One region of the Streptomyces sp. NPDC034103 genome, then DNA from elsewhere that is predicted to be linked to it. Evidence: predicted binding sites of a transcription regulator. Region 1 holds the regulator's gene; the other holds the start of a gene.
The links. The regulator HrcA, encoded in region 1, represses chaperone genes, less so after heat shock. The targets are predictions, from matches to a motif close to TTNGCACTCNGNNNNNCNGAGTGCNAA.

Region 1 (14,996 bases):
GCTGCGGGAAGGGGTCCCGCTGGACCTGCTGCGCGAACAGGGGCTCACGGCCGCCCGGCGCGCGCTGTCGGAGGGGCTGCTCCAGGAAGCGCCGTACGAGAAGGGACGTGCCGTCCTGACTCTGCGGGGGCGGCTGCTGGCCGACGCGGTGGTGCGGGACCTGGTGGACTGAAAGGTTGCGGGGCGGCTGCGGGTCTGTTGTGGCTGGTCGCGCAGTTCCCCGCGCCCCTGGGTGCCGGTTCCCCCGGTCCATGAGATGCCGCGTGTCACGTCGTGACGAAGTCGATCAGCTCTTCCACTCGGCCCAGGAGCTCCGGCTCCAGGTCCTTGTAAGAGTTCACCCGCTTCAGGATCGCCTGCCACACCGCCCCCGTGTTCTCCGAAGGCCACCCCAGGGCCCGGCACACGCCCGTCTTCCAGTCCTGGCCACGGGGGACTTTCGGCCACCCGGCAATGCCCAGGGCGGACGGTTTCACCGCTTCCCAGATGTCGATGTACGGGTGCCCGACGACCAGGGCGTGCTCGCTCGTCACCTGCTGTGCGATGCGCCACTCCTTCGTGCCCGGCACCAGATGGTCCACGAGGACCCCCAGGCGGGCGTCCGGCCCGGGCGCGAACTCGGCGACGATCGAGGGCAGGTCGTCGACCCCCTCCAGGTACTCCACGACCACGCCCTCGATGCGCAGGTCGTCGCCCCAGACCTTCTCCACCAGTTCCGCGTCGTGCCGGCCCTCGACGTAGATGCGGCCGGCGCGGGCCACGCGCGCGCGTGCGCCGGGGACGGCCACCGAACCGGAGGCGGTACGGCTCGGACGTGCCGGAGCGGCGGCCGAGGGACGGACCAGCGTCACCACCCGGCCCTCCAGCAGAAAGCCCCGCGGTTCCATCGGGAACACCCGGTGCTTGCCGAACCGGTCCTCCAGGGTCACCGTGCCCGCCTCGCAGCGGATCACCGCGCCGCAGAACCCGGAGCCGGGCTCCTCGACCACCAGGCCGGGCTCCGCCGGGACCTCGGGGGCGGCCTTGGGCTTCTTCCAGGGAGGGGTCAGGTCGGCTGAGTACTGGCGCATTCGGATGACGATAGGAGAAGCGCCGGACCGCCTAGCGCGACACGCCGAAACGGGCGGCCAGCGCGTCCCGTTGCCCCCGGACGAAGGCCGCGTCCACCACCGCTCCGTGACCCGGCACGTACAGCGCGTCCTCGCCGCCGAGGTCCAGGAGCCGGTCCAGTGCCGCCGGCCACTGGGACGGTACGGCGTCGGGGCCGGCCTGCGGTTCGCCGGACTCCTCGACCAGGTCGCCGCAGAAGACCACCTCCGGGGCGCCCGGCACCAGCACGACGAGGTCGTGGCCGGTGTGGCCGGGGCCGACGTTGGCCAGCAGGACCTGGCGGCCGCCGCCGAGGTCGAGGGTCCACTCGCCGGAGACGAGGTGGCGCGGGCGGGGCAGGGCGTCCAGCGCCTCGTCGGCGAGCCGCTCGTCCAGCCCGTTGCGGAGCGCGTCCGCCCGCAGGTCCGCGCGTGCGTGCTGCTGCTCGAGGAGCGCGTCCATGCCCACCGGCCCGAACACCTCCGCGTCCGCGACGGCCGCCGCCCCGAACACGTGGTCGAAGTGGGGGTGGGTCAGCGCGAGATGAGTCACACGGTGGCCGGCCAGCGACTCCGCCTGCGCCCGCACGCGCGCGCCCTCCGCGAGGCTCGACCCGGCGTCGATCAGCAGGGCGGTCTCCACCCCGACGACCAGCCCCGCCGTGCAGTCCCAGCCAGGCAGACGGCACCGGCCCACCCCGGCCGCCAGCCGCTCCCACTCCAGCTCTTCCCAAGTCACCGTCATACCGCGACGCTAGCCGTACGCGGGGTCGCGGCGGGACCGTCCTTGCCGGGGCGGTACCCCACCGCCGTACACTGGCCGGGGGACACTGGCACTCGGACGGACAGAGTGCCAGGCGGGAAACCGAGGGAACGACATCTGGAGGTGCGCGCGATGCTGAGTGAACGCAGGCTTCAGGTGCTGCGTGCCATCGTCCAGGACTACGTCGGCACCGAGGAGCCGGTCGGCTCCAAGGCCCTCACCGAGCGGCACAGCCTCGGCGTCTCCCCGGCGACGATCCGCAACGACATGGCCGCCCTGGAGGACGAGGGGTACATCGCCCAGCCGCACACCAGCGCCGGGCGCATCCCCACGGACAAGGGCTACCGGCTCTTCGTCGACAAGCTCGCCGGCGTCAAGCCGATGACCGCGCCCGAGCGGCGCGCCATCCAGAACTTCCTCGACGGCGCCGTCGACCTCGACGACGTGGTGGCCCGGACGGTACGGCTGCTCGCGCAGCTCACCCGGCAGGTCGCGGTGGTGCAGTACCCCTCGCTCACCCGGTCCACCGTGCGCCATGTCGAACTGCTCGCCCTCGCGCCCGCGCGTCTGATGCTCGTGCTGATCACGGACACCGGGCGGGTCGAGCAGCGGATGATCGACTGCCCGGCGCCGTTCGGCGAGAGCTCTCTCGCCGATCTGCGGGCCCGGCTCAACAGCCGGGTCGCCGGGCGGCGCTTCACCGATGTGCCCAGGCTCGTCGAGGACCTCCCCGAGGGCTTCGACCTGGAGGACCGGGGCACCGTCTCGACGGTGCTCTCCACCCTCCTGGAGACGCTCGTCGAGGAGAACGAGGAGCGGTTGATGATCGGCGGCACCGCCAATCTCACCCGCTTCGGACATGACTTCCCCCTCACCATCCGGCCCGTCCTGGAGGCGCTGGAGGAGCAGGTCGTGCTCCTCAAGCTGCTTGGCGAAGCCGGGGATTCGGGCATGACCGTACGCATCGGTCACGAGAACGCCTACGAGGGACTCAACTCCACTTCAGTGGTGTCGGTCGGCTACGGTTCGGGCAACGAGGCAGTCGCCAAGCTCGGCGTGGTCGGACCGACCCGCATGGATTACCCGGGAACGATGGGAGCGGTACGCGCAGTGGCACGGTACGTCGGACAGATCCTGGCGGAGTCGTAAGTGGCCACGGACTACTACGCCGTTCTCGGCGTGCGCCGCGACGCGTCGCAGGATGAGATCAAGAAGGCGTTCCGCCGGCTCGCGCGCGAGCTGCACCCGGACGTCAACCCCGATCCGAAGACCCAGGAGCGGTTCAAGGAGATCAACGCCGCCTACGAGGTGCTCTCGGACCCGCAGAAGAAGCAGGTCTACGACCTCGGCGGCGACCCGCTCTCGCAGGCCGGCGGCGGCGCGGGCGGCTTCGGGGCCGGTGGGTTCGGGAACTTCTCGGACATCATGGACGCGTTCTTCGGTACGGCGTCCCAGCGGGGCCCGCGGTCGCGTACGCGGCGGGGCCAGGACGCGATGATCCGGCTGGAGATCGAGCTCGACGAGGCGGCCTTCGGCACCACGAAGGACATCCAGGTCGACACCGCGATCGTGTGCACCACGTGCAGTGGTGAGGGCGCGGCGCCGGGCACCTCCGCGCAGACGTGTGACATGTGCCGCGGGCGCGGTGAGGTGTCGCAGGTGACGCGGTCCTTCCTCGGGCAGGTCATGACCTCGCGGCCGTGTCCGCAGTGCCAGGGGTTCGGGACGGTCGTCCCGACGCCGTGCCCCGAGTGCGCGGGCGACGGGCGGGTCCGCTCCCGGCGCACCCTGACCGTGAAGATCCCCGCCGGTGTCGACAACGGCACCCGGATCCAGCTCGCGGGCGAGGGCGAGGTCGGGCCCGGTGGCGGTCCCGCCGGCGACCTGTACGTCGAGATCCACGAGATGCCGCACTCGCAGTTCCAGCGCCGGGGCGACGACCTGCACTGCACGGTCACCATCCCGATGACCGCGGCCTCGCTGGGCACGAAGGTGCCGCTGGAGACGCTGGACGGTCTGGAGGAGGTCGACATCCGGCCCGGTACCCAGTCCGGCCAGTCGATCCCGCTGCACAGCCGCGGCGTCACGCACCTGCGCGGTGGCGGTCGGGGCGACCTCATCGTGCATGTCGAGGTGCAGACGCCGACGAAGCTGGACCCGGAGCAGGAGCGGTTGCTGCGCGAGCTGGCGAAGCTGCGCGGCGAGGAGCGGCCGCTGGGGCAGTTCCAGCCGGGGCAGCAGGGGCTGTTCTCGCGGCTGAAGGACGCGTTCAACGGTCGCTGACCGTGGGGTGGCGGGGGCGGGGACCGACCGGCTCGGGGCCGGTCCTCAGCCCCCTCGCCCGCGGCCTGTTCCCCTGGACTATGCCGGTCGTGGGCCGGATTCGGTCCTGTCCGGTGGACGTGGCACCATGCGGGCATGTCCTCCGCGCTGACCGATCTCTTCCCCCATCCGATCGTGCAGGCCCCCATGGCGGGCGGCGTCTCCGTGCCGCGTCTCGCCGCCGCTGTGTCCGACGCCGGGGGGCTCGGATTCCTCGCCGCCGGGTACAAGACGGCGGACGGGATGTACCAGGAGATCAAGCAGCTCAGGGGCCTGACCGGGCGGCCGTTCGGGGTCAACCTGTTCCTGCCGCAGCCCGAGTACGCCGACCGCGCTTCCGTCGACGTCTACGCCCACCAGCTGGCCGGCGAGGCCGTCTGGTACGAGACCGAGCTCGGGGACCCCGACAGCGGCCGCGACGACGGCTACGACGCCAAGCTCGCCGTCCTGCTCGACAACCCCGTGCCGGTGGTCTCCTTCCACTTCGGCGTGCCGAGCGCCGACGTCCTCGACTCCCTGCGCCGCGCCGGCACCTTCACCCTGGTCACCGCGACCACCGCCGAGGAGGCCCTCGCCGTGCAGCGCGCCGGCGCCGACGCGGTCATCGCGCAGGGCGTGGAGGCCGGCGGACACCAGGGCACCCACCGTGACATCCCGGAGAACGACGGGTCAGGCATCGGGCTGCTGGCGCTCGTCGGACAGATCCGCGAGACCGTGGGCATCCCGATCGTCGCCGCCGGCGGCCTCATGCGCGGCAGCCAGATCGCCGCCGTCCTCGCCGCCGGTGCCAGTGCCGCCCAGCTCGGCACCGCCTTCCTCGCCACCTCCGAGTCCGGCGCCGCCGACGTGCACAAGCAGGCGCTCACCGACCCGCTGTTCGTGCGCACCGAGCTGACCCGGGCCTTCTCCGGCCGCCCCGCCCGCGGCCTGGTCAACCGCTTCCTGCGCGAGCACGGCCGGTACGCCCCCGCCGCCTACCCGGAGGTCCACCACCTCACCTCGCCGCTGCGCAAGGCCGCCGCCAAGGCCAAGGACGCGCAGGGCATGGCGCTGTGGGCCGGACAGGGGTTCCGGATGGCGCGCGAACTGCCCGCCGGACAGCTGGTGGAGGTCCTCGCCGCCGAACTCGCCGACGCCGCGACAGCGTTGTCGCGCCTGCCCAAGGGCGGTGACGTCCGATGACGGCGCCCGTGTTCGTGGTCGAGCACTTCCGAGCCGGGGGCGACGGGCAGTACGTGCTGGACGGGCCCGAGGGGCGGCACGCCGTCTCCGTGAAGCGGCTCGCACCCGGTGAGGACGTGATCCTCACGGACGGGGCCGGACGCTGGGCCGACTGCGTGGTGCTCGGCACCGAGGGCAAGGACCGGCTGATCGTCCGGCTGGACGCGGTGAGCGAGGAACCGGTGGAGGAGCCGCGCATCACCGTCGTGCAGGCCCTGCCCAAGGGCGACCGCGGCGAGCTGGCCGTCGAGACGATGACCGAGACCGGCGTCGACGCGATCGTGCCCTGGCAGGCCGCCCGCTGCATCACCCAGTGGAAGGGCGACCGCGGTCTGAAGGCGCTCGGCAAGTGGCGGGCCACCGCCCGCGAGGCCGGCAAGCAGTCCCGGCGCAGACGCTTCCCCGAGGTCGCCGACCTCGCCACGAGCAAGCAGGTCGCCGCCCTCCTCGCCAAGGCCGACTTCGCCGCCGTGCTCCACGAGAGCGGTGACGAACCGCTCGCCACCGTCGAACTCCCCACCGCGGGCGAGATCGTGCTGGTCGTGGGTCCCGAAGGGGGCGTCTCCCCGGAGGAGTTGGCACTGTTCGCACAGGCGGGTGCGAAGCCGTATGTGCTCGGGCGTAGCGTGCTGCGTACATCGACCGCCGGGACCGCGGCCGCCGCCGTGCTCCTCGCCCGCACCGGGCGCTGGTCCTGACCCCGAGGGGAACGCCTTGGAACTCGCACAAGTCCGGCTGCTCGTCAGCGACTTCCCCGCCTGCTACCGCTTCTACGCCGAAGTCCTCGGCCTCAAGCCGCAGTCGGGCGCGACACAGGGGCCGTACGAGAAGTTCAGCCCCAGCACCGGCTCGGCCGGGATCGCGCTCCAGGACCGGTCCATGATGGCCGGAGTCCTGGGGGAGTTGGGCGGCGCGGCGAGCGGGCACCGGTCCCTGGTCGTGCTCCGCGTCGACGACCTCGACACCTACTGCGCGCAGATCACCGAACGCGGCGCGAACCTCCTGCACGGCCCCGCCCCCATGACCGACCGCATGCGGGTCGCCCACCTCAAGGACCCGGAGGGCAACCTGGTGGAGCTCCAGCAGTGGCTGCTGCTGCGCTCCTGAGATCGACGGCCTGGGCGACGGCGTGGAACAGCTCCCAGCCGTCCACCTCCCGCTCGCCCGGCAGCGGCAGACCGCGCCGGTCCGCCTCGTCGACCAGGGCGCGTACGACGGCGGGTTCGCGCAGGTTGATCCCCGCCCCGCGGCCGTCCACCGCCCAGCCCTGGAACCAGATGTCCCCCTCGGAGACGTACCGCCCCGAGCCCGGCCCGCCCGCCCGGAAGACGAACCGGGTGCGATCACGGCCCCGGTGCAGCGTGAGGACGTCCCGCCACACGCCGTCGGTCCTCTTCTGCCGGAAGGTCCACGCGTAGGTCACCCGCTCGTCCACCACGAGCCGGCGGACCCGGCGGTCGTTGCGCATGGGGTCAGGTCAGAGGGCGGGCGGTGCTCGGTCCTCGGGTTTATTCGTCCGATCGAACGCGCGAAGGCCGTACGCCTGCCCGCTCGTCCGACACCCGAGTGGCTGGGGAGGGCGGAGAGTGTCCGTATGCGCTCTTCCGTGACGGCCGGGACAGTGGGAAGCTGCCCTCCATGGGGGCATTGAGGAGGATTTGGCGGCGCCGGGGCCGACGCGGACTCGCCGTGGCGGCGCTTGTCGTCGTGGGTGTGGGCGGTGCCGTCGGCTGTGACCCGGCGGGGCTGAACTCCGCGTCCGTGGCGTACACGACCGACCAGACCGTGACCCGGGAGCTGGAGCGGCAGAAGGCCGAGGTGCAGTGGCTGACCTGCCAGGCCTCCTACGGCGACCGGACCACGCCGACGGCGACCGAGGACGCCGTCGCCGAGGTCACCTGCACGGGCGAGACCACCGACGGCAAGGACATCGACGTCGACGGCAAAATCACCCGGGTCGTCAACGGACAGTGTGTCCGAGGTGAGTTGATCGCCAAGATCGACGGCAAGCAGTGGTTCCAGGTCAACGGGCTCGGCAACTGCAACGCCTCGCCCGAGCCGAACAACCCGGGCGGAAACGGACAGCCCGGAGCCACCGTCACCGTGACCGTCACGGAGACCATCTGGTGCGACAGGTACCCGGACTGCCGGCCCGTCCAGGGCAAGTGACCGTCAAGTGATCCAGAGCCCTGTCCGTCGAGGACCACCCCTGCATAAGCTGACCGGGTGACCCGGCCCGCGACGCCCTCGTATCTCCGATTCCCGCACCTGCACGGCGACTTGGTGACCTTCACCGCCGAGGACGACGTGTGGGTCGCGCCCCTCGACGGCGGCCGGGCCTGGCGGGTCAGCGCCGACCACGTGCCGGTCACCACCCCGCGCATCTCGCCCGACGGCACCACGGTCGCCTGGACCTCCACCCGCGACGGCACCCCCGAGGTGCACCTCGCCCCGGTCGACGGCGGCCCCGCGAAGCGGCTGACGCACTGGGGGAGCCCGCGTACCCAGGTGCGCGGCTGGACCCCGGACGGGCAGGTCCTCGCCCTCACCACCCACGGCCAGGCCAGCCTGCGCCGCTCCTGGGCGCACGCCGTCCCGCTCGACGGCGGACCCTCGACCGTGCTGCCGTACGGACCCGTCGGCGCCGTCGCGCACGGGCCGTCCACCGTGCTGCTGTCCGCGCCGATGGGGCGCGAGGCCGCCTGGTGGAAGCGGTACCGGGGCGGCACGGCGGGCAAGCTGTGGATCGACCACGAGGGCGACGGGGAGTTCGTACGGCTCCACGAGGACCTGGACGGGAACGTCGAGTTCCCGGTGTGGGCCGGCACGGGCAGGATCGCCTTCCTCAGCGACCACGAAGGCGTCGGCGCGCTGTACTCCTCCCTCGCCGACGGGTCCGACCTGCGCCGCCACACCGCGACCGACGGCTTCTACGCCCGGCACGCGGCCGGTGACGGCACCCGGGTCGTGTACGCCTGCGCCGGTGAACTGTGGGTCCTGGACGACCTCGACGGGGCCGAGCCGCGCCGCCTCGACGTGCGACTCGGCGGCCAGCGCACCGGCCGGCAGCCGTTCGCGCTGAACGCCGCACGCTGGTTCGGCTCCGCCGCCCCCGACCACACCGCGCGCGGCAGCGCGGTCGCCGTCCGGGGCGCCGTGCACTGGGTCACCCACCGCTTCGGCCCGGCCCGCGCGCTCGCCGCCGAACCCGGCGTCCGCGCCCGGCTGCCCCGCACCTTCCGCACGGAGGGCGAGGAGTGGGCGGTGTGGGTGACCGACGCCGAGGGCGAGGACGCCCTGGAGTTCGCGCCCGCCACCGGACTCGCCCCCGGCGCCACCCCGCGCCGCCTCGCCGCCGGACAGCTCGGCCGGGTCCTCGGTCTCGCCATGGCCCCCGACGGCAGCCGGGCCGCGGTCGCCGCGCACGACGGACGCGTACTGCTCGTCGAACGGGAGACCGGCGAGGTCCGCGAGGTGGACCGCAGCGAGGACGGCGACGTCTCCGGCCTCGTCTTCTCGCCCGACTCCACCTGGCTCGCCTGGTCCCACCCGGGCCCGCGCCCGCTGCGCCAGCTCCGGCTCGCCCACACCACCGACCTGTCCGTCACCGAGGCCACCCCGCTGCGCTTCCAGGACTACGCGCCCGCCTTCACCCTCGACGGCAAGCACCTCGCCTTCCTCTCCAGCCGCTCCTTCGACCCGGTCTACGACGAGCACGTCTTCGACCTGGCCTTCGTGGACGGCGACCGCCCGCACCTGATCACGCTGGCCGCGACCACGCCCTCGCCGTTCGGCCCGCAGCGGCACGGCCGGTCCTTCGAGGCGCCGGACAAGGACGAGACACCCGACAGCGAGGGCACCCCCGCCACCCGTATCGACCTCGAAGGGCTCGCCGACCGGATCGTGCCGTTCCCGGTCGAGGCCGCCCGCTACTCCAACCTGCGCGCGGCGAAGGACGGCGTGCTGTGGCTGCGCCACCCCGTCCAGGGCGTGCTCGGCTCCTCCCGGGCCACCCCGGACGACCCCGACCCCAGGACCGAACTGGAGCGGTACGACCTCGCCCAGCAGCGCCTGGAGCATCTCGCCGCCGACGCCGACCACTTCGCCGTCAGCGGCGACGGCAAGCGGGTGCTGCTGTGGACCGACGGACGGCTGAAGGTCGTCCCCAGCGACCGGCGCGCCTCCGGCGACGACGACAGCGACACCAACATCACCGTCGACCTCGACCGGGTCCGCCAGAGCGTCGACCCCTCGGCGGAGTGGCGGCAGATGTACGAGGAGACCGGCCGCATCATGCGGGACCACTTCTGGCGCCCCGACATGAGCGGCGTCGACTGGTCCGGCGTCCTGGACCGCTACCGCCCGGTGGTGGACCGGGTCGCCACCCATGACGACCTCGTCGACCTGCTGTGGGAGGTCCAGGGCGAGCTCGGCACCTCGCACGCCTACGTCATGCCGCGCGGCGGCCACGGCCACGGGCCCCGGCAGGGGCTGCTCGGCGCGGACATCTCCCGGCACGAGGACGGCAGTTGGCGGATCGACCGGATCCTGCCGAGCGAGACCTCCGACCCCGACGCCCGCTCCCCGCTCGCCGCGCCCGGCGTCGCGGTGCGCGCGGGCGACGCGATCGTCGCGGTCGCCGGGCACCCCGTCGACCCGGTCACCGGCCCCGGCCCGCTGCTCGTCGGCACGGCGGGCAAACCGGTCGAGCTGACCGTCTCACCGTCCGGCGGCGGCGACCTCAGGCACGCCGTCGTCGTACCGGTCGCCGACGAGGAACCGCTGCGCTACCACGCCTGGGTGACGGACCGGCGAAGTTACGTCCACGAGCGGTCCGGCGGCCGGCTCGGCTACCTCCACGTGCCCGACATGCAGGCCCCCGGCTGGGCCCAGATCCACCGGGACCTCAGGGTCGAGGTGGCCCGTGAGGGGCTGGTCGTCGACGTCCGGGAGAACCGCGGCGGCCACACCTCCCAACTGGTCGTCGAGAAGCTGGCCCGGCGGATCGTCGGCTGGGCCCTGCCGCGCGGGATGCGGGCGTACAGCTATCCGCAGGACGCGCCGCGCGGGCCGGTGGTCGCCGTGGCGAACGAGTTCTCCGGGTCCGACGGCGACATCGTCAACGCGGCGATCAGGGCGCTGGGCATCGGACCGGTGGTCGGCACCCGCACCTGGGGCGGGGTGATCGGCATCGACAGCCGTTACCGGCTCGTGGACGGGACCCTGATCACCCAGCCCAAGTACGCCTTCTGGCTGGAGGGTTACGAGTGGGGCGTGGAGAACCACGGCGTCGACCCGGACGTCGAGGTCGTCCAGCGGCCGCAGGACCACGCGGCGGGGCGGGACGTACAACTGGACGAGGCGGTGCGCATCGCGCTGGAGGCCCTGGAGGGGACACCGGCCAAGGTGCCGCCGTCGCTTCCCTGACCTGCTCGGTACGATGCCCCCACAGCCGCGACCGAAGGGACACCACATGCCAGGGGAACCGCAGGACGACTGCCTGTTCTGCAAGATCGTCGCGGGGGCCGTCCCGGCGACGATCGTCCGCGAGACCGACACCACCGTCGCCTTCCGGGACATCAACCCCCAGGCCCCCACGCACGTCCTGGTGATCCCCAAGGTCCACTACGAGAACGCCGCCGCCCTCGCCGCCGCCGAACCGGCCGTCGCGGCCGACGTGCTCCGCGAGGCGCAGGCCGTCGCCGACGACGAGAAGGCGGAGAGCTACCGCGTCGTCTTCAACACCGGCAGCGGCGCCGGTCAGACCGTCTGGCACGTCCACGCGCACGTCCTCGGCGGCCGCGGTCTCTCCTGGCCCCCCGGGTAAGTCACCGTGTCCGTACGCGAACTGGTGGTCCTCGGCACCGCCAGCCAGGTCCCCACCCGGCACCGCAACCACAACGGCTACCTCCTGCGCTGGGACGGCCAGGGCATCCTCTTCGACCCCGGGGAGGGCACCCAGCGCCAGATGCTGCGGGCCGGCGTCGCCGCGCACGATCTGCACCGCATCTGCGTCACCCACTTCCACGGCGACCACTCCCTAGGACTCGCGGGCGTCATCCAGCGCATCAACCTCGACCGGGTGCCGCACGAGATCACCGCCCACTACCCGAAGTCGGGCCAACACTTCTTCGACCGGCTGCGGTACGCCACCGCCTACCGCGAGACCGTCGCGCTCACCGAGGCGCCGGCCGACGCGGACGGCGTCCTGGCCACGACCCCCTCCTACACCCTTCAGGCCCGCAAGCTCTCGCACCCCGTCGAGTCGTACGGCTACCGCCTCGTCGAACCCGACGGGCGCCGCATGCTGCCCGAACGCCTCGCCGCGCACGGCGTCAAGGGCCCGGACGTCGGCCGCATCCAGCGCGAGGGCGCCGTCGACGGGGTCCGGCTCGAGGACGTCAGCGAGGTCCGGCGCGGGCAGCGGTTCGCCTTCGTCATGGACACCCGGCTCTGCGACGGCGTGTACGCCCTCGCCGAGCGCTGCGACATGCTCGTCATCGAGTCGACCTTCCTCGACGAGGACACGACCCTCGCGGTCGAGCACGGTCACCTCACCGCCGGGCAGGCCGCCACCGTGGCGCGCGAGTCCGGTGTACGGCATCTCGTGCTCACCCACTTCAGCCAGCGCTACACCGACCCCGACGAGTTCGAACGGCAGGCGCGGGCCGCCGGGTTCGACGGCGAGCTGACGGTGGCTCACGACCTGCTCCGGGTGCCGCTTCCGAAGCGCAGATAAATCGGTCGTACGATGCTTTGATGCCCCTCCCCAAAGCTGAACTGCACCTGCACATCGAAGGCACCCTGGAACCCGAGCTGGCTTTCGAGCTCGCCGCGCGCAACGGGGTCGAACTGCCGTACGCCGACACCGACGCCCTTCGCAAGGCGTACGCCTTCGAGGATCTCCAGTCCTTCCTGAACCTGTACTACGAGCTCATGGCCGTGCTCCGCACCGAGCGTGACTTCGAGGACCTCGCGAACGCGTATCTGGCCCGAGCCGCCGCCCAGGGGGTGCGGCACGCGGAGATCTTCTTCGACCCGCAGGCGCACATCGCGCGCGGTGTCCCCATGGGCACGGTGATGGACGGGCTGTGGCGGGCGCTCGGCGCGAGCGAGACGAACCACGGTGTCTCCACGCAGCTGATCATGTGCTTCCTGCGGGACGAGTCCGCGGAGTCGGCCCTTCGGACGCTGGAGGCCGCGAAGCCCTACCTCGACCGGATCGTCGGCGTCGGCCTCGACTCCGCCGAGGTCGGGCATCCGCCGGCGAAGTTCCGCGAGGTGTACGAGGCCGCCGCGGCCCTTGGTCTGCGGCGCGTCGCCCATGCCGGGGAGGAGGGGCCGCCGGAGTACATCGTCGAGGCGCTCGACGTGCTCGGCGTGGAGCGGATCGACCACGGGCTGCGGTGCGTGGAATCGCCGGAGCTGGTGGCCCGGCTGGTGCGGGACCGCGTGCCGCTGACGCTGTGCCCGCTGTCCAATGTGCGGCTGCGGACGGTCGACGTGCTGGCCGATCATCCGCTGCCCGCCATGCTGGACGCGGGGCTGCTGTGCACGGTCAACTCCGACGACCCCGCGTACTTCGGGGGGTACGCGGGGGACAACTTCGACGCGGTGAGCTCGGCGCTGGGCCTGGGCGAGGAGCGGTTGCGGGAGCTGGCCCGGAACTCGTTCGTCGCGTCCTTCCTGGAGCATGACGAGGATCGGCGGGCGCGGTATCTCGCTGAAGTGGAGGCGTACGAGTTCTAGTGCGGCGGCCGGCAACGTTTGCGCGTCGCGCCGGGGCGAACGTTGCCTGCCGCGGCACCAGCCCCCGGCGGGGCGCGTTCAGGCGGCCGTCGCCTTGTCGTACGCCTGGGTCTCCACCTGGATCTCCACCACCGGCAGCGGGCGCCTGCCCACGCCCAGCGCCACCGCGGTCATCGGGGCCGTGATCACCAGCAGGCCCGCCGCCAGGACCAGGCCCATCGCCGGGAAGCCCGCCTGGGCCGCCAGCAGGCTGCCGGTGAGGGGGCCCGCCGCCGTGCCCAGGGAGGACGCCGAGCCGACCAGGACCGCCCACCTGCCGCGCGGGTCCAGGGAGGCGGCCAGACCTATGACGTACGACAGGACGATCGGGTAGAGCGTGTTCCACGCGATCTCGCCCGTCGCGAAGGTCGTCACGTCGGTCGCGGACGCGCTCAGCGCGATGCAGACGGCGATCAGGGCCGTGCCACCGCCGACCGGCAGGGCGTGGCCGAGGCGGGGGCCGAGGGTGCCCGCGCCGATGACGCCCAGCAGGCCCGCGCCGAGCGCCACGGCGAAGACCGCGCCGACCGTGGCCTCCGTCAGGTGGGCCTGGGTGAGGCCGATCCGGCCGCTGACGCCCCAGAGCGCGTTCTGGGCGAGGGACCAGCAGGGGAGGGTGGCGGCGAGGAGCAGACCGGCCCGGAGATGGGGGAGCGGGGTCCTCGTCCGCCGGGTCTGCGGGGTGGGGGTGTGCAGCGGGAGACGGTTCGTCAGGGGCCAGACCGCCAGGGCGGTGAGAGCGATCGCGGCCAGCGGCTGGCCGTGGCCCGGGCCCAGGTGCGGGACGGTCAGATAGACGGCACCCGCGAGCGCGGAGACGCCGAGCAGGCCGAGCGTGGTCGTCCGGTGCGGGTCTCGCTGGGCGGCGATGCCGGTGGCGGCGACCGTGGTGGCCGTACCGGATCCGAACCCGCCGATCATCGCGCCGGTGACGACGGCCGCGACGCTGCCGCTGAGCGCGGCCCAGCCGTAGCCGGCCACCGCGAGGGTGAGTCCGATGCGCGCCAGCCTCCGCGCGCCGATCCGGTCCACCTTCGACGCCAGCAGGAACCCCGCGGACGCCGAACTCAGCAGCAGCGCGCTGCCGACGGCGCCCGCCTGCGTGGCGGTCAGGGGCAGCCCCGAGTCCAGTCTGCCGACGGTGGTCGGCAGGAGGTACGGGGCGAGGTACCCGGCCGTGAAAAGGGCGACGAGGGGCCAGGGGATGGTGCGGGGGGCGAACACGGGCGGTCCCAGGGCGTGCGAAAGGAGCGGCTCAAGAAGGGGGTTGGGCGCCGACCGTCGACGGACAGGAACGCGCGGGCAATTTGTATCAAGCACGCGGTTCGGGAAAGAAGGGCGGGGGGTGTGATCTGAGGCACGTTGTGTTTCGGGTAGGGGAGGGCGGGTAGAAGACACCGCTCCCACGTCGGCCGCGGTTCCCCAGGGGGCGCGGGGAACTGCGTGATTCGTCTTCCCTCATGGATGACGTCCACGTGGGGAGATGGGCGAGAGTGGGTCTCGATACCGGCGACCTCGTAGGAGAGACCCTGTGAACCTCACGATCACCGACGTACGGCTGACCCCGATCCTCGTCGCCGACCCGCCGCTGCTCAACACGCAGGGCGTGCACCAGCCGTACACCCCCCGGCTGATCGTCGAGGTGGAGACCGCGGACGGGGTCGTCGGGGCCGGCGAGACCTACGGCGACACCAAGTACCTGGAGGTCGCGCGGCCGTTCGCGCGGAAGCTGGTGGGGCGGCAGGTCAGCGACCTGAACGGGCTGTTCACCCTCGCCGACGACGTCGCGGTCGACTCCTCCCGGGTCTCGGGGC
Region 2 (14,996 bases), on a different contig from region 1:
GGGGCCCGCAACGCGACCCCGGTGAAGCTGGCGCTGCGCCGCGTGGCGAACGTCTTCGTGCCGCTGATCCCCGCCCTGATCGGCTGCGGCATCCTGGCCGGTCTCAACGGCCTGCTCCTGAACCTGGGCCTGCTGCCCTCGCTGACCCCCGCCCTGGGTGCGATCGCCAGTGCCTTCATGGCCCTGATCGCGGTCTTCGTCGGCCACAACACGGCGAAGGAGTTCGGCGGCACCCCGGTGCTCGGCGGCGCGGTCGCCGCCATCGTGGTCCACCCCGGCGTGGCGAAGGTGACGGCGTTCGGGGTGACGCTGGCGCCGGGGCAGGGCGGGGTGCTGGGCGCGCTGGCGGCGGCGCTGCTGGGGACGTACGTGGAGAGGTGGTGCCGCAAGCGGCTGCCGGGGACGCTGGACGTGCTCCTCACCCCGACCCTGACCCTCCTCGTCTCCGGTCTGGCGACGCTCTACGTCCTCATGGCCACGGCCGGCGCGGTCTCCTCCGCGATCGGCACGGCGGCGAACTGGCTGCTGACGACCACCGGCGCCCTCGCGGGCCTGGTGCTGGGCGGCCTGTTCCTGCCCCTGGTGATGCTGGGACTGCACCAGGCCCTCATCCCCGTCCACACCACCCTCATCGAACAGCAGGGCTCCACGGTCCTCCTCCCCCTCCTGGCCATGGCGGGCGCGGGCCAGGTCGGCGCCTGCCTCGCGGTCTACGTCCGGCTGCGCCACGACGAGCCGCTGCGCACGACGATCAGGTCGGCGCTCCCGGCGGGGCTGCTGGGCGTGGGCGAGCCGCTGATCTACGGGGTCTCGCTGCCGCTGGGACGGCCGTTCCTGACCGCCTGTGCGGGCGGTGCGGCCGGGGGTGCCTTCGTCGGGCTGTTCGCGATGCTCGGGCAGCGGGTGGGAGCCACGGCGATCGGACCGTCGGGGTGGGCGCTGTTCCCGCTGCTGGCGGGGGACGGCGGGCTGGGTACGGCGGTGGCGGTCTACGGGGGCGGGCTGCTGACCGGGTACGCGGTCGGGTTCGGGGCGACCTACGCGTTCGGGCTGCCCCGCGGCCGAACGGCCTCCGAGCCCCCGCGCGCCGGAAGCCCGACCTGACCCACGGCGGGCTCAACAGGGCATCCGCCCCTCCCTGTTGAGCCCCCGCACCCGCGCCCGCAGCACCTCCTCGTCCGACGCGGCCCCCACCGCCCCGGGCGGACAGTCCCACTCCCGGCCGCCCCCGACCGGCCGCAGCTGCACCGCGCCGCCGACATGCCCCATGACCTCGCCGACCCGCCCGTCCCGCTCGTCGAGCGCGTACGCCCCGACCGCCGGCTCCTCGCCCCGCAGCACGGAGGCCAGCCGCTCGGCCGTGCGGACGTTGCAGCGGCCGAGATCGACGAGCGCGAAGGGTTCGCCGGTGGCGGCGGACACGGCGTCCACGCGGAGCGAGGGGAGGACCACTCCGGCACCCACGAGCGCCTCCCGCAGGGACGCCACGACTTCTTCGGTCGACCGCACTCTTGCCTCCGTATGCACGCTGAGTTCACCGTTCGCGACACAGAGTGGCGCACCCGGCCCTAACCTGGCCATACAGGGATTCCCAACAACTACTGGTGCTGGGCCGGGGGTTGCACATGGCAGGACCGAAGGATCTCGATCCGTCGTCGTCACCGAGGGCGTTGCTGGGAGCGGAGCTACGGCACGCGCGGGAGAAGGCGGGACTGAGCCAGGACGAGCTCGGGCGGCGGCTGTTCGTGAGCGGGACGTTCATCGGGCAGCTGGAGGCGGGGACGCGCAGAATGCAGCCGGACTGTGCGCGGATGCTGGACGACGTACTGGGCACCGAGGGGTTCTTCCAGCGGAACTGCGTCGCGGCGGCGAAGTCCAAGTACCCGGAGCACTTCGCGGAGGCGGCGGAGGCGGAGGCACAGGCCACGGCGATCCGCGAGTACGCGCCGCTCCTGATCCCCGGCCTGCTCCAGACACCCGCGTACGCGCGGGCCGTGAACCAGGCCTACGACCCCACAGCGCCGCAGGAGACCATCGACGAGTGGGTGGAGGGCCGACTGGAGCGGATCCGGCTGCTTGACCATCCAACAAAGCCGTTGTTGTGGATCGTTCTTGACGAGGCTGCGTTGCGTCGGCAGACGGGTGGGCCAGCGGTGATGGCGGAGGTCCTGCGGCACATCGCAGGCCTGACCCATCGGAACCGAGCCCTCGTGCAGGTCCTGCCGTTCGACGCGGGAGCGCACTCCGCGATGGAAGGCGCCCTGAAACTGATGGAGTTCGAGGACGCCCCGCCCCTGGTCTATCGCGAAGGGGTTCACACCGGACGGATGGAAGACGACCCAGCCACGGTCGCCCAACTGAAGTTCACGTTCGACCTCCTTGTGGCCTCCGCGCTCCCCCGCAAGAAGTCCCTGGCTCTGCTGGAGGCGATGGCGCAGGATTACGACCATGAGGAACACCCCTGAGATCTGGCGCAAGTCGAGCTACAGCGGCGGCGGTGGCGGTAACTGCCTCGAAGTCGCCGACGGCCACCCCACCACCGTCCCCGTCCGAGACTCCAAGAATCCCCACGGTCCGAAGCTCGTGTTCCGGACGGCGAGTTGGACCGCCTTCATCGAGGCGGTGAAGACCCCGTAGGGGGCGCGTCGATCTCCTTGTCGCCTCAACCCGCCCACGTCAGGAGTCCCTGGCCCTGCTGGAGACGATGGCGCAGGATTACCTCCATGAGGAACATCCCTGAGATCTGGCGCAAGTCGAGCTACAGCGGCGGCGGTGGCGACAACTGCCTCGAAGTCGCCGACGGCCACCCCACCACCGTCCCCGTACGGGACTCCAAGAACCCCCACGGCCCGAAGCTCGTGTTCCGGGCGGCGAGTTGGACCGCCTTCGTCGAGGCGGTGAAGACCCCGTAGGGGGCGCGTGATGACGGGTCGGGGCGAGGGCTGGGCCGGCATGGACTACCGGGGCTGGCAGGACCACGAGGACGTACGGCGGCGGCTCGACGCGGGCGCCGATCCCGAGGCGTGGGGCGCGGGCGGCTCGCGGCCACTGCACCGGGCGGCCGTGTTCGGCTCCCCGGAGGTCGTCGCGGAACTGGCCCGGCGGGTGGCGGACGTCGACGCCCTGGAGAACGGTGCGACGGCGCTGTGGGGGGCGCTCACCTACGGCCGCGCGGAGAACGCGCGCGCGTTGGCCGAGGCGGGGGCCGACCCGTGGCGCCCCGGGTTCGGCGGTTGGTCGGCGGGCCGCCTGAGCCTGGCCGGCCCCACCCCGGACCTGTTCCTCCCGCTGCCCGAGGGAGTGCCGGACCTGACCGACGCGGAGCGGGCGGTGGCGCGGGAGGGCCGGCGGCTGCGCGCGGCGGTGAGCGCGCCGGACCACGACGGCTTCGGACTGGCCTGCGTGGCCGGGATCGACGCCGAGGAGGCGATCCGCCGCCTGGAGGCGACACCGGCGGACGGTGAGGTGATCGCCGAGCTGCTGGAGGACCCGTACGCCCTCGACACGGACGAGACCCTGCGGCTCGTCGGCGTGACGACGGTGCCGGGCGGCTGCGTCGTCAGCCAGCCGTGGGGGTACGCCCCGAGCCAGCCGGGTGTCCAGAAGCCCCTGTCGGTGGGCACCGTCTGCTACAGCCTGTACGCCAACCCCAAGAGCGGCAACCAGGGCGATGTCTACCGCGACGGCACCGGAGAGGCCTGCGACCTCCATCCGGGCGGCGGCCCGGACGAGGACGACACCCCGCAGGAGGTCCTGTTCTCCTACGTCCACCAGGGCAACGCGGTCACCTACGCCCTCGCCTACGCCGGTCTGCGCCCCACGGACGCCAGAGGGATCACCGGCTTGCCGGACACCTGGGTGGAGTTGCCGGAACGCGACTACTGGGCGCCGTGACGGCGCGGGCCGTTGTGGCGCCCCGCACGCGCGAGCGCCGGGCCGGTTACCGAAAACCCCGAGGACTGCGCAGACTGATAGCCATGAACCACGCCCAGCTCACCGCCCTGGGCCGCGCCCTCCGCCTCCTCGGCGAGCACGGCGAGGCCCTCACCGCCGACACCCCGGACACCAAGCTGCACGAGGTCAAGGCCGACATCAGGCGTGCCCTGGAGCTGCTGGACGACAGTGTCACCGCCGCCGCCCCCAGCACCCGGTGCGCCGAACACCCGAACGGTCCGGTCGACGAGAACGCCCCCGACCTGTGCCTGCTGTGCGAGACCCGGCGCCGCGCCGCCCGCCGCGCCGAGATCAACGGCCCGGCGGCGCAGGCCGGTTCCGTCACCGCCCCCTCCCGGTACGGGGTCCGCGAGGACCGGCCCCGGCCGCAGCAGCGGTGGCTCCCGGAGATGTGGAACGGGCAGGTGTGGCAGCTGTGCGGCACGCCGAGGCGGGACCGGCGGGAGGCAGAGATCTACCTCGCCGCCCAGCGCCGCGCCCCGCGTGCCGCGATGGCGTACCGGCTGGTGCACGAGTTCACCGACTACGAGGTGCTGCGGGTGTGGGGCACACCGGTGAAGGTGGACATCGAGCCGCTGGGCAACCTGTAGTGCGCGTTGACGTGTGTCTCAGCCCGTCCGGCGTTCGAGGACGAGGCCCTTCGGGCCGACGAAAGCGCAGCCCCAGGGACGCGCCCCCGCCGGCCCGCGGCGCGATCAGCTCAGCGAGCGCAGCGCCGCCGCGTCGTACGGCTTCAGCTCGTCCGTCCGGCCCGCCAGCACCTTCGCCGCCCACTGCGGGTCCTGGAGCAGCGCGCGGCCGATGGCGACCATGTCGTACTCCTCGCGCTCCAGGCGGTCCAAAAGGTCGTCGATGCCGCGCACCGGGGAGCCCTCGCCCATGAAGCCCTTGATGAAGTCGCCGTCGAGGCCGACCGAGCCGACGGTGATGACCTGCTTGCCGGTGAGCTTCTTGGTCCAGCCGGCGAGGTTGAGGTCGGCGCCCTCGAACTCGGGCAGCCAGTAGCGGCGGGTGGAGGCGTGGAAGGCGTCGACACCGGCGGCGGCCAGCGGCGCGAGGAGGGCCTCCAGCTCCTGCGGGGTCTCGGCGAGCCGGGCGTCGTAGGCCTCCTGCTTCCACTGCGAGTAGCGGAAGATGATCGGGAAGCCGGGCGAGACGGTCTCGCGCACGGCGGCCACGAGTTCGGCGGCGAACCTCGTCCGGGCGACGGCGTCACCGCCGTAGGCGTCGGTGCGCCGGTTGGTGCCCGCCCACAGGAACTGGTCGATCAGGTAGCCGTGGGCGCCGTGGATCTCGACACCGTCGAAGCCGATGCGCTCGGCGGCGGCCGCGGCCTCGGCGAAGGCGCCGATGACGTCGTCCAGGTCGCGCTGGGTCATCGCCCGGCCGGTGGGCTCGTCGGCGCCGGGGCGCAGACCGGAGGGGCCCACGGAGGGGGCGTCCGGGACGGGGCCCTTGCCCGGGGTACGGGTCATGCCGATGTGCCACAGCTGCGGGACGATCGTGCCGCCGGCCGCGTGCACGTCCGCGGCGACCTTCGCCCAGCCCGCGAGCTGCTCCTCGCCGTGGAAGCGCGGGACGCGGTTGCTCTCGCCCGCCGAGTCGTGACCGACGTAGGTGCCCTCGGTGACGATCAGGCCGACCCCGGCCGCCGCCCGGCGCGCGTAGTACGAGGCCACGTCCGCGCCGGGCACGCCGCCCGGGGAGAACATGCGGGTCATGGGCGCCATGGCGATGCGGTTCGGGATGTCGAGGCCGTTGATCGAGATCGGCCGCGAGAGGACCTCGGCGGCGCGGGTGGGGGCGGGGGCGGTCACGTGGGGGCTCCTCGGGGACGGACGGGCCGGGTGATACCGGCTGGTATGTGCACGCGCATGAACACTACGCACGCTTCAACCGCCGCGGCCACCACGCTCGTCCCGTAGGCCCTGTGATCCCGCACACGCCGGACAACGGGCGGGCGGGAACGCCCGAGGGCGGCACCCGCTGGGGGTGCCGCCCTCGGAACGAAGGACAGGCGATCAACCGTCAGGTCGATCAGAAGTCCATGTCACCGCCCGGCATGCCGCCACCGGCAGGCGCGGCGGCCTTCTCCGGCTTGTCGGCGATGACGGCCTCGGTGGTGAGGAACAGCGCGGCGATGGAGGCGGCGTTCTGCAGGGCGGAACGCGTCACCTTCGCCGGGTCGATGATGCCGGAGGCGATCATGTCGACGTACTCACCGGTCGCGGCGTTCAGGCCGTGGCCGACGGGCAGGTTGCGCACCTTCTCGACGATGACGCCACCCTCGAGACCACCGTTGACGGCGATCTGCTTGAGCGGGGCCTCCAGCGCCAGCTTGACGGCGTTGGCGCCGGTCAGCTCGTCGCCCTCGAGGTCCAGCTTCTCGAAGACCGAGGAGGCCTGGAGCAGGGCCACGCCACCACCGGCGACGATGCCCTCCTCGACGGCCGCCTTGGCGTTGCGCACGGCGTCCTCGATGCGGTGCTTGCGCTCCTTGAGCTCGACCTCGGTCGCGGCACCGGCCTTGATGACGGCGACACCACCGGCGAGCTTGGCCAGGCGCTCCTGGAGCTTCTCGCGGTCGTAGTCCGAGTCGCTGTTCTCGATCTCGGCGCGGATCTGGTTGACCCGGCCCTGGACCTGGTCGGCGGAGCCGGCACCGTCGACGATGGTGGTCTCGTCCTTGGTGATGACGACCTTGCGGGCGCGGCCCAGGAGGTCCAGGGTCGCGTTCTCCAGCTTGAGGCCGACCTCCTCGGAGATGACCTCGCCGCCCGTGAGGATGGCGATGTCGCCGAGCATGGCCTTGCGGCGGTCACCGAAGCCCGGGGCCTTGACGGCGACGGACTTGAAGGTGCCGCGGATCTTGTTGACGACCAGGGTCGACAGGGCCTCGCCCTCGACGTCCTCGGCGATGATCAGCAGCGGCTTGCCCGACTGCATGACCTTCTCCAGGAGCGGGAGCAGGTCCTTGACGGAGCCGATCTTGGAGTTGGCGATCAGGATGTACGGGTCGTCCAGGGACGCCTCCATACGCTCCATGTCCGTCGCGAAGTAGGCGGAGATGTAGCCCTTGTCGAAGCGCATACCCTCCGTCAGTTCGAGCTCCAGACCGAAGGTCTGGGACTCCTCGACGGTGATGACGCCTTCCTTGCCGACCTTGTCCATCGCCTCGGCGATGAGCTCGCCGATCTGGGTGTCGGCGGCGGAGATGGAGGCCGTGGAAGCGATCTGCTCCTTGGTCTCGACATCCTTCGCCTGCTCGAGCAGGGCACCGGAGACGGCCTCGACGGCCTTCTCGATACCGCGCTTGAGAGCCATCGGGTTGGCGCCGGCGGCCACGTTGCGCAGACCCTCGCGCACCAGGGCCTGGGCCAGGACGGTCGCGGTCGTCGTGCCGTCACCGGCTACGTCGTCGGTCTTCTTCGCGACTTCCTTGACCAGCTCGGCGCCGATCTTCTCGTACGGGTCCTCGAGCTCGATCTCCTTGGCGATGGACACACCATCGTTGGTGATCGTGGGGGCGCCCCACTTCTTCTCGAGGACGACGTTGCGGCCCTTGGGGCCGAGCGTCACCTTCACGGCGTCCGCGAGCTGGTTCATGCCGCGCTCGAGGCCGCGCCGCGCCTCCTCGTCGAACGCGATGATCTTGGCCATGTGAAGTGGTCCCTCCAGGACTGGGGGTGATTCCTTCGGACCGCGCCCGCGCCCGCGACGGACGGCTCGCACACCTCGTGGTTCCTTGCCCCACCTGGCTTGCGGGCCTCACCGACCCGGTCCTCGTTGTCACTCTCACCTTCAGAGTGCTAACGCCAATGATTAGCACTCGACCCCGTCGAGTGCAAGCGCCTCTCCGGGATCGTCCAGGCCCCGCACGGGGTCCGGGCAGGGGCCGGAGGGGCTCCGGGCACGCCGAAGGGCCCGCACCCATGACTCCCCATGAGGTGCGGGCCCTTCGAAGAAGAACGTCGCTGCTAGTTCAGTCGGCGCGTGCTTCAGCCGGTCGCCAGTCGGACCATGTCCGCCTGCGGCCCCTTCTGGCCCTGCGAGATCTCGAAATCGACCCGCTGACCCTCTTCCAGGGTGCGGTAGCCGTCCATCTGAATCGCGCTGTAGTGGACGAATACATCCGCACCACCGTCGACCGCGATGAAGCCGTACCCCTTCTCCGCGTTGAACCACTTGACGGTGCCCTGAGCCATGCCTAACTCCCCTATTACTGGCCCTTGCACAGATCCACACTTCGCGGATCCGGGTCAGACCTCACCCCCCACGGATTGGGGGCGTGCGCCGGAACGCGTCGACCGCGGCTGAATGTATCTGTCCAACTGCCGTCTGCAACAGGTCAATCGGACGAGAATTCTGGACGCGAAGGGTCCGGAATGTAGTGAGAATTCGCCCGAATTCGGGGCAAGTCGGGCTCCACAAAAGGCGCAAAATTCGCAAAAGAACCGCACACTTTGGCTACTTCTCATCGCATGCGACGCGAGAACTCATATGCGGGTGGCATGAGGAGTGGAGCGGGTTCCCCAACTGTACCGCGCTCAACCATAGAGAATTGCCCCCTCCGCTTCTCTCGCGGAGGGGGCAATTCGATGAACTCTTGGTAATCGACGTTACCCAGGGTAACGAACGAGGCTCCGGTCAGCCTCCCGCGACCGCCGGAATGATCGAGACGCCGGCCCCGTCCGGGGTGGCCGTCTCCAGGCCCTGCTCGAAGCGGACGTCGTCGTCGTTGACGTACACGTTGACGAACCGGCGCAGCTTGCCCTGGTCGTCGAGCACGCGCGCGGCGATACCCGTGTGGTTCTTCTCCAGGTCGGCGATGACCTCGGCGAGGGTCGCGCCCTCGGCGGTCACTTCGGCCCGGCCACCCGTGTAGGTGCGCAGGATGGTGGGGATGCGGACGTTGACGCTCACGTGGAAACCTCCGGTCGGGATGACGCACCCAGGGGCGCGGGGAACTGCGCGGCCGGCCCCCGCGGGCCCGCAGACGAACAACTACCTGTCAGGCGAGCCCAGCCTCACGGAAGGAGTCGAGGCTGGGGCGGATGGTCGCGGTGAGACCCGTACCCGCCACCGCGTCCAGCGTCTTCAGTCCGTCGCCGGTGTTCAGGACGACGGTCGTCAGCGTCGGGTCCAGCAGCCCGCTGTCGATCAGCTTCTTCGTGACACCCACCGTCACGCCACCCGCCGTCTCGGCGAAGATGCCCTCGGTGCGCGCCAGCAGCTTGATCGCGTCGACGATCTGCTCGTCGGTGACGTCCTCCACCGCGCCGCCGGTCCGGCGCGCGATGTCGAGCACGTAGGGACCGTCGGCGGGGTTGCCGATGGCGAGGGACTTGGCGATGGTGTTCGGCTTCTGGGGACGGACGACGTCGTGGCCCGCCTTGTAGGCGACCGACACCGGCGAGCAGCCCTCGGCCTGGGCACCGAAGATCTTGTACGGCCGGTCCTCGACGAGCCCGAGCCTGATCAGCTCCTGGAGCCCCTTGTCGATCTTCGTCAGCTGCGAGCCGGAGGCGATCGGCACCACCAGCTGGTCGGGGAGCCGCCACCCCAGCTGCTCGCAGATCTCGTACGCCAGGGTCTTGGACCCCTCCGCGTAGTAGGGCCGCAGGTTGACGTTGACGAAGCCCCAGCCCTCGCCGGCCGGGTCGCCGATCAGCTCGGAGCAGAAGCGGTTCACGTCGTCGTAGTTGCCCTCGATGCCGACGAGCTCGCCGCCGTAGACCGCGGCCATGACGACCTTGCCCTGCTCCAGGTCGTGCGGGATGAACACGCAGGACCGGAAGCCGGCGCGGGCCGCGGCGGCGCCGACGGCACCGGCCAGGTTGCCCGTGGAGGAGCAGGACAGGGTGGTGAAACCGAAGGCGCGGGCGGCCTCCAGGGCCTGGGCGACGACACGGTCCTTGAAGGAGTGCGTCGGGTTGCCGGAGTCGTCCTTCACGTACAGGCCGCCGGTGACGCCGAGCTCGCGGGCCAGGTTGTCGGCCTTGACGAGCTGGGTCCAGCCGGGGTTGATGTTGGGCTTGTCGGCCACGTCCGCGGGGACGGGCAGCAGGGGCGCGTAACGCCAGATGTTCGCGGGTCCCGCTTCGATCCGCTTGCGGAGGTCCTCGGTGTCGTAGGCCGAGAAGTCATAGGCGATCTCGAGCGGGCCGAAACACTCCTCGCACGCGAAGACCGGGCCGAGGGGCACGCGGTGACCGCACTCGCGGCAGCTGAGAGCCGCGGCGGGGCCGAGGTCTACGGTGGTTTCGGTGGTGCTTGCAACAGTCTGCGCAGCCATGGAGGCGAGGCCCTTTCTCCTCATCTTCCTCACGACGCATCTCGCCGTGAGACGGATTTGGCACCTTCCCTAGTCGGGAGCCTCGCTGAGCGATCAACAGTGATCTACGAGAACCGACTGGAGGGTTGCCGGGGCTTCATCGGGCCGTATCCCTCTGCCCCTCTGGATGAGCGGTATGAAGTTGTGTGAACGGCGGGCCACCCTGGACATGCGATGGTCATCCGCGTTGTTCAAGACTGTAACCGACGACCAGGACAGTTGAGAGAGTCGTCCGAACCGCGAGATGGATCACACACGTTAGGAGCCGCGCACTGTGCTGAACGAAGTCGAGCGCTGGCTGACCACCCGGTCCTGGTCCCTGACCGATCGCCCGCTCCACCAGATCCTGGCGGCCAAGCAGCGCACGGGCCAGTCGGTCAGTGTGGTGCTGCCCGCGCTCAACGAGGAGGAGACGGTCGGTGACATCGTCTCCGTGATCCGCCACGACCTCGTGCTCCAGGTCCCCCTGGTCGACGAGATAGTCGTCGTCGACTCGGGCTCCACCGACCGTACGGCCGAGGTCGCCGCGGCGGCCGGCGCGACCGTGGTGCACCGGGACGAGATCCTGCCCCGGATCCCGGCCGTGCCCGGCAAGGGCGAGGTGCTGTGGCGGTCGCTGCTGGTGACCCGCGGCGACATCGTCTGCTTCATCGACGCCGACCTGAGGGAGTTCTCCTCCGGCTTCGTCTCCGGGATCGTGGGCCCGCTGCTCACCGACCCGGGTGTCGACCTCGTCAAGGGCATGTACGACCGCCCGCTCGGCGGCGCGGCGGGCCAGGGCGGCCGGGTCACCGAACTCATGGCCCGCCCGCTGCTGAACATGCACTGGCCGCAGCTGGCCGGCTTCGTGCAGCCGCTCGGCGGCGAGTACGCGGCCCGCCGCTCCCTGCTGGAGCGGCTGCCGTTCCCCGTCGGCTACGGCGTGGAGCTCGGCATGCTCGTGGACGCGCTGCACCTGGTGGGCCTGGACGCGCTGGCCCAGGTGGACGTGGGTGTCCGCAAGCACCGCCACCAGGACGGCCAGGCCCTCGGCCGGATGTCCGCCGCGATCTACCGCACGGCCCAGCTGCGCCTGGCCCGCGGCCACCTCATCCGCCCGGCCCTGACCCAGTTCGAGCGCGGCCAGGACGGCTTCGAGCCCCGCACGCACTCCGTGGACACCGAGGAACGACCGCCGATGGCGGAGATCGCGGAGTACGCCTCCCGGAAGGTGGCCTGACCTCGGCCGGGTCACGGCGGACACGGTTCCGTATACGGCGAACCCGTACGTTTGAGCGTTTACGGGTCGGGCTAGGTTGAGGCGTATGGCTTCCACGCAGTCTGACCAGGGTGCCCGAGTGCTCGTCGCGTCCAACCGCGGCCCGATCTCCTACGAGGTGCGGCAGGACGGCACGCTGTCCGCCAAACGCGGCGGCGGCGGGCTGGTCTCCGGACTCTCCGCGATCGGGTCGGACGCGGACTCCCTGTGGGTGTGCTCGGCGCTCTCCGACGGGGACCGCGAGGCGGTCCGGCGCGGGGCGGGCGAGGCGGGGGTCCGCATGCTCGACATCCCCGCCGACGTGCACGCCGACGCGTACAACGGCATCGCGAACTCGGTGCTCTGGTTCGTCCACCACATGCTGTACCAGACCCCGCTGGAGCCGGTCTTCGACGCGGAGTTCCGGCGCCAGTGGGCGTCCTACGAGACGTACAACCGCGCCTTCGCCGAGGCGCTCGCCCAGGAGGCCCGCCAGGGCGCCGCGGTCGTGGTGCAGGACTACCACCTGACGCTGGTGCCGGGGATGCTTCGCGAGCTGCGCCCGGACCTGCGCATCGGCCACTTCTCGCACACCCCGTGGGCACCCCCGGAGTACTTCCGGATGCTCCCCGACGACGTGGCCGAGCAGGTGCTGCGGGGCATGCTGGGCGCGGACCGGCTGGGCTTTCTGACCCGGCGGTGGGCGTCGGCGTTCGAGGCCTGCGCGGCGGAGTTCGCCGGCGGCCTCGGGGACACCCGGGTCGGGGTGCACGGGCTCGGCGCGGACGCGGACTTCCTGCGCGAGCGGGCGCACGAGGCGGACGTCGACGAGCGGATGGCGTCGCTGCGGGCGGAGATCGGCGGCGACGGCGACAGGAAGGCGATCGTCCGGGTCGACCGCACCGAGCTGTCGAAGAACATCGTGCGCGGGCTGCTGGCGTACCGGCAGCTGCTCGACGACCACCCCGAGTGGCGCGAGCGGGTGGTGCACGTGGCGTTCGCCTACCCCTCGCGGCAGGACCTCGCGGTGTACCGGGAGTACACCGCGGAGGTGCAGCGGCAGGCGGAGGAGATCAACGCGGCCTACGGGACGGCGACCTGGAAGCCGGTCGTGCTGCACGTCAAGGACGACTTCGCGCGCTCGCTGGCGGCGTACCGGCTGGCCGACGTGGCGCTGGTCAACCCGATCCGGGACGGCATGAACCTCGTCGCGAAGGAGGTGCCGGTGGTCTCCGACGAGGGGTGCGCGCTGGTGCTGTCGCGGGAGGCGGGGGCGTACGAGGAGCTGGGCGAGGATTCGATCGTCGTGAACCCCTACGACGTGACCGGGACGGCCCGCGCCCTGCACGAGGCGCTGACCATGCCGGCGGCGGAGCGGGCCGAGCGGACCAAGCGCCTGGCCGCGGCGGCCACGGCGCTGCCGCCGGCCCAGTGGTTCCTGGACCAGCTGCACGCCCTGGAGGATCAGCCCAGCTGAGCGGCGAGTTTCCGCAGCAGCCCCACGACCCCGCGCGGCCCGTCGACGACGAGGTCCGCGCGTTCCGCCAGCTCGGTGACCTCCTCGCTGCCGCTGCACACCAGCAGGCCGGGGACGCCGTCGGAGCGGAGCTTGTCGACGGCGCCGAAGGCGGGCAGGTCGCCGAGGTCGTCGCCGACGTAGAGGACGGACTCGGCGCCCAGCTCGCGGACGTGGTCGAGCAGGGCCACGCCCTTGTCGATGCCGGGCGGCCGCAGCTCCAGCACCAGGCGGCCGGGTTCGACGATCAGGCCGTGCCGGCCGGCGAGGTCGGTGAGGGGTGCGCGCAGCGTCTCGAAGGCGGCCTGGGGGTCGGTGGCGCGGCGGGTGTGGACGGCGAGGGCGCGGCCCTTCTCCTCGATCCAGGTGCCCTGCCAGGCGCCGATCCGGTCGAGGAGCCCGGGCAGTTCGGCGCGGGCGCCGGCGACCCCGGGGTGCGGGGCGGGGGCGGAGAGGTCGCCGGTGGCGGCGTCCCAGCGCTCGGCGCCGTAGTGGCCGAGGACGACGAGGTGGTCCAGGCCCGCGACCCCGGCGAACCCGCCGAGCCGTACGGCGAGCCCGGGCGGGCGCCCGGTGATCACCGCGACGGAGGCGACCCTCGGGGCCAGCGCGGCGAGCGCGGGCACCGCGTCGGGGTGGGCGCCGGCCTGCTCGGGGTCGGGGACGATCGGCGCGAGGGTGCCGTCGAAGTCGAAGGCGAGCACGGCCTTGTCGGGCCGGTCGAGGATGGCCCGCAGTCCGTCGCGGCCGGCCTGGGTGAGGGGGGTCGGCAGGGAGTCGTCCGTGTCGTGGCTGTCGTAGGTGTGGCTGCCCATACGGGGACCCTATCCAGCGCGGCGGTCTTTAGGCCGTGTCTTTCGAGCCCGTCCGGTGTGCGAGGACGCGGCCCGGTCAGGACCGGCGCGATGCCCGCCTCACCGCTCCGAGCGGCGGGACTCCCGCACCCTGCGCAGCCGGTTCACCGTCACCGGGTCGTACGCCAGCGCCCGCGGGTCGTCCAGCAGGGCGTTCAGGAGCTGGTAGTAGCGCACCGGCGCCAGTCCCAGCTCCTCCCGTATCGCCCGCTCCTTCGCTCCCGGCCCGGCGAAACCACGCCGCTCCAGCACGAGGATCGCCCGCTCCCGGGCCCCGAGCCCCTCCTGGTCGTCCATACCCCGCACGGTAGCCCCCGCCACTGACACCGGGCCGGGCGCGCGGTTACTCGTTCTCCTCGCCCTCCACGCGCAGGGCGGTCGCCTGGAGCCGGCCGAGGACCGCCTCGGGGCTGCCGTTGGCCGTCACCGCCTGCCCTATCTGCTGCTTGACCGCCGCGCTCACCGTGGCCCAGGAGGTCCGCCCGACCGGGTACAGCTCGGAGCCGGGCAGCTCCTGGAGGAAGGGCCGCAGGTGCTCGTCCTGCGCGGAGGTGCTCATGGCCTTGGACGCGGACGTGGTGACCGGCAGCAGGTCGTACTCGCGGGAGAAGTCGAGGACGTTCTTCTCCTCGTAGACGAAGTCGAGGAAGTCACCGACCTGCTCGGCGTGGCCGTTCTTCCTGAAGGCCATCATCCAGTCGGCGACGCCCATGGAGTACTTGGTCTGGCCGTCGACGCCGGGCATCGGCACCATGCCGAACTTCACGCCCTTCTTCGCGGCCTGCTTCATCAGCGTGGGATGCCCGTTGAGCATCCCCACCTTCCCGTCGGCGAACGCGGCGAACGCGGCGGCCCGGTTCAGCTTGCCCGGCGCGACCGGCCCGGTCAGGCCCTTGCCGACGAGGTCGTCCTTGAGCCAGGTCAGCGTCGCGACGTTCTCGGCGGAGTCGAAGCCGTAGGACGCGCCGAGGTTCTCGGTGTAGCCGCCTCCGCCGCTGAGCAGCCACTGCATGGTCTCGGCCTGCGCCTCTTCCGAGCCGAGCGGGAGCGCGTAGGGGTACCTCACGCCCTCCTGCTTGAGGGCGGCGGCGTCGGCGGCGA

Region 2: the regulator HrcA is predicted to act here: its motif matches at 7,777-7,803, upstream of groL (chaperonin GroEL).

Annotation. Positions count from the first base shown of each region.
Region 1 covers NZ_JBVISS010000009.1:409,019-424,014, reverse strand. The annotation lists gene hemW (radical SAM family heme chaperone HemW) at 1-172, shown strand, start outside; gene ACZ56U_RS22620 (DUF3097 domain-containing protein) at 267-1,070, opposite strand; gene ACZ56U_RS22615 (MBL fold metallo-hydrolase) at 1,102-1,833, opposite strand; gene hrcA (heat-inducible transcriptional repressor HrcA) at 1,984-3,000, shown strand; gene dnaJ (molecular chaperone DnaJ) at 3,001-4,134, shown strand; gene ACZ56U_RS22600 (nitronate monooxygenase) at 4,270-5,355, shown strand; gene ACZ56U_RS22595 (16S rRNA (uracil(1498)-N(3))-methyltransferase) at 5,352-6,092, shown strand; gene ACZ56U_RS22590 (VOC family protein) at 6,109-6,501, shown strand; gene ACZ56U_RS22585 (hypothetical protein) at 6,443-6,862, opposite strand; gene ACZ56U_RS22580 (hypothetical protein) at 7,033-7,563, shown strand; gene ACZ56U_RS22575 (S41 family peptidase) at 7,621-10,821, shown strand; gene ACZ56U_RS22570 (histidine triad nucleotide-binding protein) at 10,868-11,221, shown strand; gene ACZ56U_RS22565 (ribonuclease Z) at 11,228-12,133, shown strand; gene ACZ56U_RS22560 (adenosine deaminase) at 12,154-13,143, shown strand; gene ACZ56U_RS22555 (MFS transporter) at 13,222-14,406, opposite strand; gene ACZ56U_RS22550 (glucarate dehydratase family protein) at 14,714-14,996, shown strand, end outside.
Region 2 covers NZ_JBVISS010000007.1:419,977-434,972, forward strand. The annotation lists gene ACZ56U_RS18245 (PTS transporter subunit EIIC) at 1-1,104, shown strand, start outside; gene ACZ56U_RS18250 (hypothetical protein) at 1,117-1,509, opposite strand; gene ACZ56U_RS18255 (helix-turn-helix domain-containing protein) at 1,626-2,465, shown strand; gene ACZ56U_RS18260 (DUF397 domain-containing protein) at 2,449-2,637, shown strand; gene ACZ56U_RS18265 (DUF397 domain-containing protein) at 2,724-2,912, shown strand; gene ACZ56U_RS18270 (ankyrin repeat domain-containing protein) at 2,923-3,894, shown strand; gene ACZ56U_RS18275 (hypothetical protein) at 3,978-4,544, shown strand; gene ACZ56U_RS18280 (NADH:flavin oxidoreductase) at 4,650-5,771, opposite strand; gene groL (chaperonin GroEL) at 5,992-7,614, opposite strand; gene ACZ56U_RS18290 (cold-shock protein) at 7,953-8,159, opposite strand; gene ACZ56U_RS18295 (MoaD/ThiS family protein) at 8,602-8,877, opposite strand; gene thrC (threonine synthase) at 8,966-10,249, opposite strand; SAM riboswitch class I at 10,267-10,422, opposite strand; gene ACZ56U_RS18305 (glucosyl-3-phosphoglycerate synthase) at 10,563-11,507, shown strand; gene ACZ56U_RS18310 (alpha,alpha-trehalose-phosphate synthase (UDP-forming)) at 11,593-13,002, shown strand; gene otsB (trehalose-phosphatase) at 12,990-13,856, opposite strand; gene ACZ56U_RS18320 (DUF3263 domain-containing protein) at 13,956-14,192, opposite strand; gene ACZ56U_RS18325 (extracellular solute-binding protein) at 14,239-14,996, opposite strand, start outside.